2 regions of the Mesorhizobium sp. B1-1-5 genome follow, and region 1 is predicted to be linked to the other one. Evidence: predicted binding sites of a transcription regulator. Region 1 holds the regulator's gene; the other holds the start of a gene.
What was found. Region 1 encodes LexA, which represses DNA repair genes until DNA is damaged. Its sites were predicted from a motif close to TGTTCNNNNTGTGTTCNG; they were not measured.

Region 1 (5,951 bases):
GGACGCCATCGGAACGCAGGATGATGAAGTCGTCGAGATCCTTGTTGGGGAAGCGCACCTCGCCCTGCACGCGGTCGTTGACGATCGTCACGCCCTCGGTCGGCGCCTTGATGCGGATCGCGCCCTTGACGCCTGCCGGCGCCTCGGATGGGCCGCGGTCGCGCCAATGGCCGTTGTAACGCGGCGGCAGGCCCTTGGCACGTGCGGCCTCGCGCATCGCCTCCAGCTCCGCCGGCGTCTCGTAGCTGTAATAGGCCTTGCCCATGCGCACGAGCTCCTCCGCCACCTCGCGGTGACGCGGCGCACGCTCGAATTGCGAGACGGCGTCGCCATCCCAGGAGAGGCCAAGCCAGGTCAGCCCGTCGAGAATGGCGGCCGTGGCGGCTTCGGTGGAGCGCTCGCGATCGGTATCCTCGATGCGCAGCAGCATCGTGCCGCCGGTGTGCTTGGCATAGAGCCAGTTGAACAGCGCCGTGCGCGCCCCGCCGATATGCAGATAGCCTGTAGGCGAGGGGGCAAAACGGGTGACGACCTTGTCGGACATGGAACTCTCGAGGAAGCGCTGAAAAATGCATGTTTCGCGCAGACTTCCACGCGACCGGCGTTCATGTAGCATAGGCGGTCTGGGGCGCAAGGGGCAGACCCGATGGCTGGACGTGGCCGGGGCGCGGAGGAGGGCGAGGGAACGACAGCGGGCGTCAGTGAACGCCTGATGTTTGCTCATGCCGTGCCCGCTGAGGAAGCGCCGGTTTCGCTTCCGGCGCCGCGCCCGCCAGCTGAGCTTCTGCCGCCTGGCGGCGGCACGTTACCGCCAGCCTCGCCGACAGCCAATGTCGGCCGGATCCGCAGACAGCTTGGCCGCGTTTCGCTTCCTGCTCTGCGCCGAAGCGTTGCGGTCGCCGCCACCACCGAGCTCGACCGTGGCGTCGGCTTTCTGCTGGTACCGGTGTTCCTGGCAGCCGGCGTGATCTGTTACTTCTCGCTGAGCGCCGAGCCGGACCTCTACAGGCCGCTTCCGGCGGTCGCCCTGATGGCGGTCTGCGCGGCGGTCTCGCGTTCCCGGCACAGAACGCACCTTGCGTTCATGGCGGCGTTTTTCTGCGCCTTGGGCTTTCTCGCGGCCAAGGTGGAGACCTGGCGGATGGCCACCCCGATGCTGGGTTCCGAAATCCAGACACGGCTGACGGGCCGCCTCGTCACCGCCGAGGCGATGGCCAACGGCCGTGTCCGGCTCACCATAGATCTGATATCCACCGAGCGTCCGAAGCTGCGCTACGCGCCGGACCGTATCAGGCTGTCGGCGCGCAGGATCCCGTCCGGCATGACGGCCGGGTCGATCCTGACCGGCTATGCCAAGCTGCTGCCGCCGACAGGTCCGGTTCGGCCGGACAGCTACGACTTTTCCTTCGACAGCTATTTTGCCGGCATCGGCGCCAGTGGCTTTTTCCTGGGCGATCCGAAACTTGTCGCGTCGACCCAGACAGTTCCAACGGAGGTGCCTTTCGGCGCGCGCGTGGCATCGGCCATAGAAAACGCTCGCGAGGGGATTGCCGACCACATCAGGAGCAGCATCGGTGGTTCCGAGGGTGAGATCGCAGCGGCGCTGATCGTCGGCGTTCGTGCCGGCATTCCGGACGAAATCAACGAGTCGATGCGACGGACCGGCATCTACCACATCATTTCGATCTCCGGCCTGCATATGGCGCTGGTTGCCGGCACGATCATGGTGCTTTTGCGCGGCGCCTTCGCGCTGTTTCCGGATTTCTCGTCGCGGCGGCCGGTGAAGAAATACGCCGCCGGGATCGCACTCATCTCGATCGCCGCCTACCTCATCATCTCCGGCATCGTGGTGGCGGCCGAGCGAAGCTTCATCATGCTGGCCGTGATGCTCGCCGCCGTGCTCTTCGACCGCGCGGCGCTGACAATGCGCAACCTGGCGATCTCTGCCATCGCCGTGATCCTTGTCTCGCCGCACGAAGTGGTTGGCCCGAGCTTCCAGATGTCCTTCGCCGCCACCGCCGCCCTGGTCGGCGCCTATGCCGGCTTTGCCGATTATCGCGCCGGCAAAACGACCGCGCCGCCGGCAAAGCGTTCGTTCCTCGGGTTCCTGTCGCGAAAACTGGTGGTTGGCGTGGGCGGCGCCGCCGTGACGTCGCTCATCGCGGGCAGCGCGACATTGCTGTTTGCCATCTGGCACTTCCAGCGGGTGTCGCCGCTCAGCCTGCTTGCCAATCTGGCGGTCATGCCGATCGTCTCGCTGATCGTCATGCCGTTCGCCGTGCTGAGCGCGCTGGCCATGCCCTTCGGCTTCGACGGTCCGCTCCTCTATGTGATGGGCAAGGGGCTGACGGCGATGATCGCCATCTCGGCATGGATTTCCGAGCGCTCGCCTGTCGATGCCGTCGGGCTGATCTCGATCCAGTCGGTGCTGCTGGCGACGGTCGCGCTGGTCGTCGCGACAATGGCCACCACCTGGCTGAGGCTTGCCGCCGTTCCCTTCGCGCTCGCCGCGCTGCTGGCCATTCCGCACGTCCGCACACCGGATGTGCTCATTTCCGAGGACGCGCATCTGGTGGCGATGCCGATCGGCGGCGGCGAGCTTGCCGTCAATCGCGAACGCTCCAACGAGTTCACTACCGACAACTGGAAACGGGCGCTGAAAGCCGAGGATATCGTGCCGCCGGAAAGGTTCGCCAAAGATACGCTGGACATTGCCGATCCCGTCGACCTGCCACCCGGCTCGCCCTTCTATTGCACCGGCGATCTCTGCATCGGCCGGCATCCTTCCGGCGCGATCGTCGCGCTCGCCGAGACCCGCGACGCCGCCCGGCCGGCCTGCGGTTTCGCCGACCTCATCGTCATCAACGACGCCACGGCCTATAACCCATGCCGCGATCCGCGTGTGCTCGTCGTCACCAAGCGGCAGCTGGCGCGCGACGGCAGCGCCGCCGTCTTCTTCGATCCGCAATCGGCAACCGCGCGGCCAACCGTCCGCTACGCGGTCGTAGAACCATACCGACCCTGGCACGAGCAGCGGAAATACACGCGCGAGGCGAGGGGACTGGCGCCCTATAAGCAGCCGGAAAACCAGCCGCCGCACCGGCCCAATAGATTGTCGTCCGGGCGAAGACGGCGAGCAGTTCTGCTCAATAGCGGCGAATAAGTCCCACGAGCTTGCCCTGAACCTTGACCCGGTCCGGTCCAAAGATCCGGGTCTCATAGGCCGGGTTGGCGGCTTCGAGCGCGATCGAGGCACCCTTGCGGCGGAAACGCTTCAAGGTTGCCTCCTCATCGTCGACGAGCGCCACCACGATCTCGCCCGGGCTTGCCGTGTTGGCATTGCGGATGATGACGGTATCGCCGTCGAAGATCCCGGCCTCGATCATCGAGTCGCCCTTGACCTCCAACGCATAATGCTCGCCGCCCATGATCATGTCCGGCGGCACCGAGATCGAATGCGTCTGGTGCTGGATGGCGTCAATCGGCACGCCGGCGGCGATGCGGCCCATCACCGGAATGGATACGGCCGCCGCGGCCTCGTCGTCATTGCTTGGCGTCGGGGTGCGCGATGGCGTCGCCGGCTTGACCTGGCGATTGAGATTGCCTTGGCCGCCCTGGATGACGCTCGGCGAAAACTTCTTCGCGGCATTAAGGCCTGGCGCGATCGAGTCGGGCAGGCGCAGCACTTCCAGCGCGCGCGCCCGGTTCGGCAGCCGGCGAATGAAGCCGCGTTCTTCCAGCGCCGTGATCAGCCGGTGGATGCCGGACTTGGAGGCAAGGTCGAGCGCCTCCTTCATCTCATCGAATGATGGAGGAATTCCGCTCTCCTTCAGGCGTTCATGGATGAACATCAGGAGTTCATGTTGTTTGCGCGTCAGCATCGGCGGCCCCCACGGGTTCTGAAACCAGAATCAGAAAAACAAACCCAGAACAAACACTATCTGTTCCAGTTGTGTTCCGCAACCGTTTAAAGTTTAGTGAATTTGTTAAGGCGGCCGAAACGATGTCGCATCCGGTGATGCCTTGGCCGTCCCGGCTGGGGTAGGGGCGTTGATTCCGCTCGGATTTGGAGCCTCCTTAAGCTGAATCAAGAGCCGACACCATCACGAAGCCGTGGATGGGATCACGTCGGTTTCTGCGCAAGCGTGCCGCACCGTGCCAACCTTAGCAATGGTTCCGATCCAGGGTCTTCGCCGTCTATGGACCAGCTAACATAGGACCAAAGGTTCTTGCCCTGTCGCCGACGGTGGTGAGACAACCCCCTTGGCCAGATCGAAATGGAGGCGGCAGCACAATGAGGGGAATTCCTGATTTCGCCGAAGTCGAGGCGATGGATGCCGCGGATCCGCTGCGCGCCACACGCGATCGCTTCGTCTTGCCGGAAGGCGTCATATACCTCGACGGCAATTCGCTGGGCGCTGCTTCGATCGACGCCTTCAACGAGATCGAGACTGCCGCGAGGCAGGAATGGGCGCGGGATCTCATCCGCGCCTGGAACACCGCCGACTGGTTCGATATGCCCATCGAGCTGGGCGACCAGCTCGGGCGCCTGATCGGCGCGAAACCCGGCCAGACGGTCGTTTGCGACACGACCTCGATCAATATCTACAAGGTCCTGCATGCGGCACTTGCAATGCGGCCCGAGCGTTCGGTGATCGTTGCCGAGGCCGACAGCTTTCCGACCGACCTCTACATGGCGGAAGGGGTCGCATCGACGCGGCCCGGCACGGTGCTGCGGCTCGAAGGCGCCGATGCCCCGACGATTGAGGAACTGGTCGACGATCGCGTCGCCGTCATCCTGGTCAACCACGTCAACTACAAATCCGGCCGGCTGCGCGACATGGCGGCGCTCACCCGCAAGGCCCATGAAGCCGGGGCGTTGATCGTGTGGGACCTCTGCCACACGGCGGGTGCGCTGCCGGTGGATCTCGACGGCTCGAATGCCGATTTCGCTGTCGGCTGCACCTACAAATATCTCAATGGCGGGCCGGGCTCGCCGGCCTTCATCTACGCCGCGAACCGCCACCACCGCGACATTCGCCAGCCGCTCAGCGGCTGGTGGAGCCATGCCCGGCCTTTCGCATTCGAGCAGGGCTATGCCGCCGGCACGGGGATCCGGCGGTTCCTGTGCGGAACGCAGCCGGTGCTGTCGATGCGCGCGCTGAAAGGCGCGCTGGATATCTGGAACGACGTCGACATGACAGCCGTGCGTGGAAAAAGCGTCGCGCTGACGGACCTGTTCATTCGGCTTGTCGAGGCCAGATGCGGCGGCTTCGGTCTTGAGTTGGAGAGCCCGCGCTCAGGCGCAGAACGCGGCAGCCAGGTATCGTTCGCCCATCCAAATGGCTACCAGGTGATGCGCGCCCTGATCGAGCGCGGCGTGATCGGCGATTTCCGCGCGCCATCCACCATTCGTTTCGGCTTCACGCCGCTCTATGTCGGTTACCGAGATGTCTGGAATGCGGTCGAGGTGCTGGAGGACATCCTGCGCACTGGCATCTGGCAAGACGCGCGCTTTGCCGTCAAAACAACCGTTACCTGACTTTGAATCGGCGATGCCGAACAAATGACCTGATCGCGGAGGCACCGTTGCTGGGACATCGTATTGTCGACTGGGATGACGCCTACGCAAATGGCGCCAATATCGCGGGTGGCGACCGCTGGCCGGCGGCGTGGGATGGACCGGCGCGGGCGTTTCGCGAACAACGGCTGGCGGAGGGCAGGTCGCGGCTCGATATCGTGTATGGCGAAGCGCCGCGCAATCGCTTCGACCTATTTCTCCCGTCTGCGGCGCCAAAGGGGCTCGTTGTGTTCATCCACGGCGGCTACTGGATGGAGTCGGACAAGAGCTCCTGGTCGCATCTGGCTGGAGGCGCGATCGGCCGCGGCTTTGCCGTCGCCATGCCCTCCTACACGCTTTGCCCGCAGACCAGGATCGGCGGCATAGTCGG
Region 2 (5,951 bases), on a different contig from region 1:
TTTCCCTCCGGAGGGGGGAAAGGTGGCGCTGCGAAGCAGCGACGGATTGGGGGAACCACGTGGCAATCAAGCCTGCGCCGATCAGTCACGCCAGTGACAGAGGATGTCCGCAAGCCGTAACCACAAGGGGGAGATCAGCTAACTACTCCAGCCCGGCGAAGCTCTCTTCCTCTTCAACCACCTCGACGCCACCCAGCCTGAACGGCGCGAACGAGGCCCGGTGGAGCCGTGCCACCGGCCCATGCGCCTCGATCGCGGTGCGGTGGCGGACCGTCGCGTAGCCCATATGCACTTCGAAGCCGTAGTGCTCGTGATGTCCGCCGCAGCCGCACATCATGCGGTCGCGCATCACCTTGGCGACGATCGAGGCGGCGGCGATCGATTGGGAGCGCTGGTCGCCCTTGATGAGAGCCCGGCCTTCGCAGGCGAGACCTGGCGGTATGTCGCGGCCGTCGGCCAGGGCGAGCTTCGGCCGCAAGGACAGGCCGGCGGCAGCACGGCGCATCGCTTCCAGGCTGGCTTTCAGGATGTTGCTGCTGTCGATGCCTTCGGCGCTGACCGAAGCCATCGAGATGCTGAGTGCCGAGCCGAGAATCTTGAGGAACAGCGCCTCGCGCTGCAAATGGGTGAGGCGCTTGGAATCGTCGAGGCCTTCGGGAATATTGGCGGGGTTGAGCACCACCGCGGCGGCCACCACCGGACCGGCGAGCGGACCGCGGCCGGCCTCGTCCATGCCGGCGACCGGCCACAGCCCGTCGGCTATCGCTTTCGTCTCGATCGAGAAGTCGGGCTTCTCGACCATTTCAAAGAGAAGCGGAGAATCGGAACGCGCGCGAGCCATGGTGCGGCGAGGTTCGCATCGGCTCCGATTCTCCGCAAGTCCTTCCGGGTCGGATGGGGCGTCGGACCGGGAAGGCACCGTCTCACGGCCGGGGGACAATGGCCGGACGGAATTTCGAAAAAGTACCAATTCCAGACGGAAAATCGCTTTGCCTGGAAGTGCTTAGCGCCAGCCCGTCATGGCCGGCGCAGGCGTCAAAGCAGCATCAGCTGCTCGCCGGCACTGGCGCCTGCGACGAATTGGTCGGTGCGAAGCTGCCGCCGCTCGACATTGAGGCCGAGCCGCTTGGCGGCGATCTCGAAACGCCGGCCGATCTGCCAGGCATAGGGACCGGCGCCCTTCATGCGCTTGCCCCATTCGGAATCGTAATCCTTGCCGTCGCGCATCGAGCGGATCAGCGACATCACATGCCGGTAGCGGTCGGGATAATGGCGCAACAGCCAGTCCTTGAAGATCGGCGCCACTTCGAGCGGCAGGCGCAGGATGACGTAGCCGGCCTCCCGCGCGCCGGCGGCTCTAGCCGAATCGAGGATGCGCTCCATCTCCGGATCGGTAAGCCCCGGAATAATCGGCGCCACCATGACCGATGCCGGGATGCCGGCATCCGAAAGTTGGCGGATCGCCTCCAGCCGCTTCGTCGGCGTCGAGGCGCGGGGTTCCATCGTTCTCGCCAGCATGCGGTCGAGCGTCGTCACCGACAGCGCCACCTTGGCAAGGCCGCGCTCGGCCATGCGCGACAGGATGTCGATGTCGCGTGCCACCAGCGCCGACTTGGTGACGATGCCGACCGGATGGCCGCGCGCCTCCAGCACTTCCAGGATCTCGCGCATGATGCGGTATTGCTTCTCGATCGGCTGATAGGGATCGGTGTTGGTGCCGATGGCGATCGTGCGCGGCTGGTAGCCCGGTTTTGACAATTCCCTGTCCAGCATGCGCGCGGCATCCGGCTTGGCGAACAGCTTCGATTCGAAATCGAGCCCCGGCGACAGGCCCATGAAGGCATGCGTCGGCCTGGCGAAGCAGTAGACGCAGCCATGCTCGCAGCCGCGATAGGGGTTGATCGAACGGTCGAAGGAAATGTCGGGCGACTCGTTGCGGGTGATGATGGTGCGCGGCTTTTCGACCTGCACTTCCGTCTTGAACGGCGGCAGTTCCTCCAGCGAGTTCCAGCCGTCGTCGAACACATGCCGGCTGATCGGCTCGAACCGGCCGGACGGATTGATGCCGGCCGAGCGGCCGCGATTGCGGTCGGGCCGCACGCGCATGCCGCTCTGCTCGATCATCGCGTTCGCCATCTCGGCTCGGCCTGCTCCGAAAGCGGCAATGTCGGCGCGCACGATCTGTTCCATTTTCGCCCTCTCCCAAGGACTGTCGGCAGGCTGTCGAATCGCTCTGTTCATGAAACTATTCCTATTTCGCCGAAGAGAACAAAGCAAGAACTTTTTCGCTTGACGCGCGCAACTGGCGCATCGCCGCACTTTCCGCTATTCGGCTAAAATGCTCAGCGTCCTTATCGAAACCCGCAACGACGAAGAGGGGCTTGCCCGTACGCTCGCCTCGCTGGTCGGCGGCGCGGTCGAAGGCGTCGTGCGCGACGTGATCGTCTGCGATCAAGGCTCGACCGACCAGACGCATCGGGTGGCCGAGCATGCCGGCTGCCACTATGCGACCGGCGGGATCGGCGCCGGTATCGGCCAGGCCAAGGGCGACTGGCTGCTCCTGCTCGAGCCGGGCGCGCGGCTCGCCGAGGGCTGGATCGACGAAGTCGTGGCGCACACGGCGAAACAGACCATGCCGGCGCGCTTTTCACGCGCCCGCGCCAACCGTGCGCCTTTCCTGGCCAGGGTGTTCTCGAGCAATCGTGCGCTGGCCGAGGGGCTTGTCATCAGCAAGCGTCAGGCCTCGGCTCTGGCAAAGAGCGCGCGCAGCGCCGAAGCCCTGGCGCGCGGCCTGGCGACCAGAAGGCTGAACGCGGAAATCTGGATCGCGCCGCCGAAATGATGCAAGCTCCACCCTCTCCCCTTGTGGGGTGAGAAGCGGTCCGCGTAGCGGACGAAAAGCCAATTGCTTGGCTTTTCGAGCTTCGAACGCCTTGAGCCTGCGAAAGGCCGGGTGGTGTCGCCGAAGGCGACGGATGAGGGGTGCTCCAGGGAAAGCCAGCGCCTCACTCCGCTGGAACACCCCTCATCCGTCTCGGTGCTTGCGCGCCGATCCACCTTCTCCCACAAGGGGGAGAAGGAGAGGGCAGCGCGGGCCTGCCCAGTCAAATCCCCTTAATCTCAACCGGCATCCACGCGCTGCGGCGCCTGGCGAGACGTTGCTCGCGCGTCTCGGCATCGTAGCGGACCGGGATCGGCTCGCGCGAGAACCGCTCGCGATCGTCGAGCGCGTTGACGATGACGATCGCCGTGGCATCGTCACCCTCTCCGGCGATTGCCGCGACATAGACGCCGCACTCGCCGCACAGAAGATAGTCGGCGGTGCGCAAGCCGAAGCGATAGGCCCGCAAGCGCTGCCTGTCCTCGACCGAGACGACCAGCCTGCCGTTCGGGTCGGCGGCCGCGCGCGAGCCGTGCCGGGTGCAGAACGAGCACTGGCAGGCGCGGATTTCCAGTTGCGCGGGATCGAGCGCGGTCGAGAAGCTGAGGCGGATGTTGCCGCAATGGCATCCGCCGCTGTGAACGGTCATGGCGCTGCTCATTGTTTTCTCACATAAGCTACCGTGCCGGCACCGCCTTCGAACATGGCGCCTCGAAGGCGCCAGCGCCAATCCGCCTGCGAACCCTATGCCGGCCGGGCGCCTTAACTGAGCTTTACGAGGTTGGCTTGCCGCCGCGCCTGAGATGCTCGTCCAGCCGCGGCATGATCTCGACGAAGTTGCAGGGCATGTGCCGATAGTCGAGCTGCGCCTTGATAATGCTGTCCCAGGCGTCCTTGCAGGCGCCGGGCGAGCCCGGCAGCACGAAGACGAAGGTGGCGTTGACGACGCCGCCGGTCGCACGGCTCTGGATCGTCGACGTGCCGATCTTATCGTAGGAAATGCGGTGGAAGACTTCCGAAAAGCCGTCCATGCGCTTTTCGAAGATCGGCTCCAGCGCCTCCGGCGTCACGTCGCGGCCGGTGAAGCCGGTGCCGCCGGTGGTGATGACGACATCGATGTTTTCGTCCTTCGACCAGCCGAGCACCTTGTCGCGGATCTTTTCGCGGTCGTCGGTCACGATATCGCGCGCGGCAAGGCTGTGGCCGGCTTCCGCGATGCGGTCGGCCAGCGTCTGGCCGGATTTGTCGTCGGCAAGGCTGCGCGTGTCGGAAACCGTAAGCACCGCGATGCGCACCGGAATGAAGGGCCGGCTTTCGTCAAGCTTCGCCATCGCCCACCTCCATGCTGCGCGTCGCGGCAACGAACCAGTCGGGGTGGCGGGCGCGGATCTCGATCGCCGCGCGCTTTGCGACATTGCCGGTCTCGAACAGGCCGAAACAGGTGGCGCCCGAGCCGGACATGCGCGCGAACGCGGCGTCGGCTTTTTTCAGCGCCTTGAGCGCCTCGCCGATCGCCGGCTTGATCGAACGCGCGGCAGGCTCGAGATCGTTGCGCGTCGTCTCCAGCCAGTTGCGGATCGTGTGGAAGTCGAGGCGTTTCGGCAGCGGCGGCAGCGCCTCGTTGTTGCGACTGGAGAGCGCCTTGAACACGTCCGGCGTCGAGACCGCGATGCCCGGATTGACCAGGACGAGGCCGAGCGCCGGAAACGCGGGCAGCGGCGAGACCTCATCGCCGATACCGCGTGCGATCAGCGGCTTTGATTTGAGGCACATCGGCAGATCGGCGCCGAGCGAAAGCCCGATCCGGGCCAGCGAATTGTGGTCGATATCGAGCTTCCAGAGCCGCGCCAGGCCGTTGAGCGTGGCCGCTGCGTCACTCGAGCCGCCGCCGACGCCGGAGGCGATGGGCAGGTTCTTCTCCAGCCGGATGGCGACCGGCGACGCCTGTTGCATGCCGGCTTCCCGGCGCAAGGCATCGCGCGCCTTCACCACCAGATTGTCGCCGTCGAGCGGCAGCCCGGCGGCATAACGGCCGGATACCGAGAATTCATCCTCTTCCGCCGGCTCGATCTCGAGCCGGTCGCCGAAGCGGGTGAAGACGGCAAGGCTGTCGATGAGATGGTAGCCGTCGGCGCGCTGTCCGGTGACATGCAGCGCCAGGTTGATCTTGGCAGGCGCAAGCCACGTCCGGACCTCTGTGCCGGGCTCCAGGATGTCGGCTGCTGGCGAGATGGGATCAGTCCTTGGCGAGACGATATTCGCCGGTCTTGGGGTCCTTGACCAGCGTGCCCGTCGTGCCGTTCGCCGCCTGTCTTTCGGTGCGCCGGATCTTGGCCGTCACGCGTTCGGCCTCGCGCACGAAAGCGCGGTAGCCAAAGTAAGCGGCAGCGCCGACAACGGCGAAGAAAATGATCTGCGGCATCTCTAAAACTCCTCCCGCGTCCTCGCGGCAAGGCCGGCCGAATGGGTCGGTCAAGCGGCCATGCTAGCCGCATTCATGGCTTTTTCAAAGCCCGAAGCGCGCCCATAGCGCGCGCTCTTCCGCCGCATCGAGGACGCCGCTGGCGGCGGCCGCCGCGATATCCGGCGCCGAAACGCGCGAGCCGAACAGGCCGAAACGGCCGAACAGACCGCGTGGCGCGGTGATCAGCTTGAGCTGCGTCTTCTCGCCGAAACGGGTCTTGAGCACGCTGCGCATATCGCCCAAAGCATCGACAAGGCCGAGCTCGAGGCCGCGCTTGGCGGTCCAGAACAGGCCGGTGAACAGGTCCGGGTCGTCCTTGAGCTTGCTGCCGCGCCGTTCCTTGACGAGGTCGATGAAGGTCTCGTGCACTTCGAGCTGCAGCGCCTTCAGTCGCTCGATGTCCTCCTTCTTCTCGGGCTTGAACGGATCGAGCACGGCCTTGTTCTGGCCGGCGGTGTGGACGCGCCGCTCGACGCCTATCTTCTTCATCAGTTCCGGGAAACCGAACGAGGCCGAGACCACGCCGATCGAGCCGACGATCGAGGACGGGTCGGCGAAGATCTCGTCGCCGGCGACCGCGATCATGTAGCCGCCGGAGGCCGCCAC

Region 2: the regulator LexA is predicted to act here: its motif matches at 2,265-2,282, upstream of FJ980_RS19910 (PA0069 family radical SAM protein).

Annotation. Positions count from the first base shown of each region.
Region 1 covers NZ_VFWS01000121.1:2,404-8,354, forward strand. The annotation lists gene gltX (glutamate--tRNA ligase) at 1-544, opposite strand, end outside; gene FJ980_RS25135 (ComEC/Rec2 family competence protein) at 647-3,163, shown strand; gene lexA (transcriptional repressor LexA) at 3,147-3,881, opposite strand; gene kynU (kynureninase) at 4,295-5,542, shown strand; gene FJ980_RS25150 (alpha/beta hydrolase) at 5,590-5,951, shown strand, end outside.
Region 2 covers NZ_VFWS01000071.1:4-5,954, forward strand. The annotation lists gene FJ980_RS19905 (ribonuclease HII) at 143-841, opposite strand; gene FJ980_RS19910 (PA0069 family radical SAM protein) at 1,036-2,190, opposite strand; gene FJ980_RS19915 (glycosyltransferase) at 2,339-2,842, shown strand; gene FJ980_RS19920 (aldehyde-activating protein) at 3,105-3,530, opposite strand; gene moaB (molybdenum cofactor biosynthesis protein B) at 3,655-4,212, opposite strand; gene FJ980_RS19930 (4-(cytidine 5'-diphospho)-2-C-methyl-D-erythritol kinase) at 4,199-5,092, opposite strand; gene FJ980_RS19935 (hypothetical protein) at 5,118-5,303, opposite strand; gene FJ980_RS19940 (S49 family peptidase) at 5,388-5,951, opposite strand, start outside.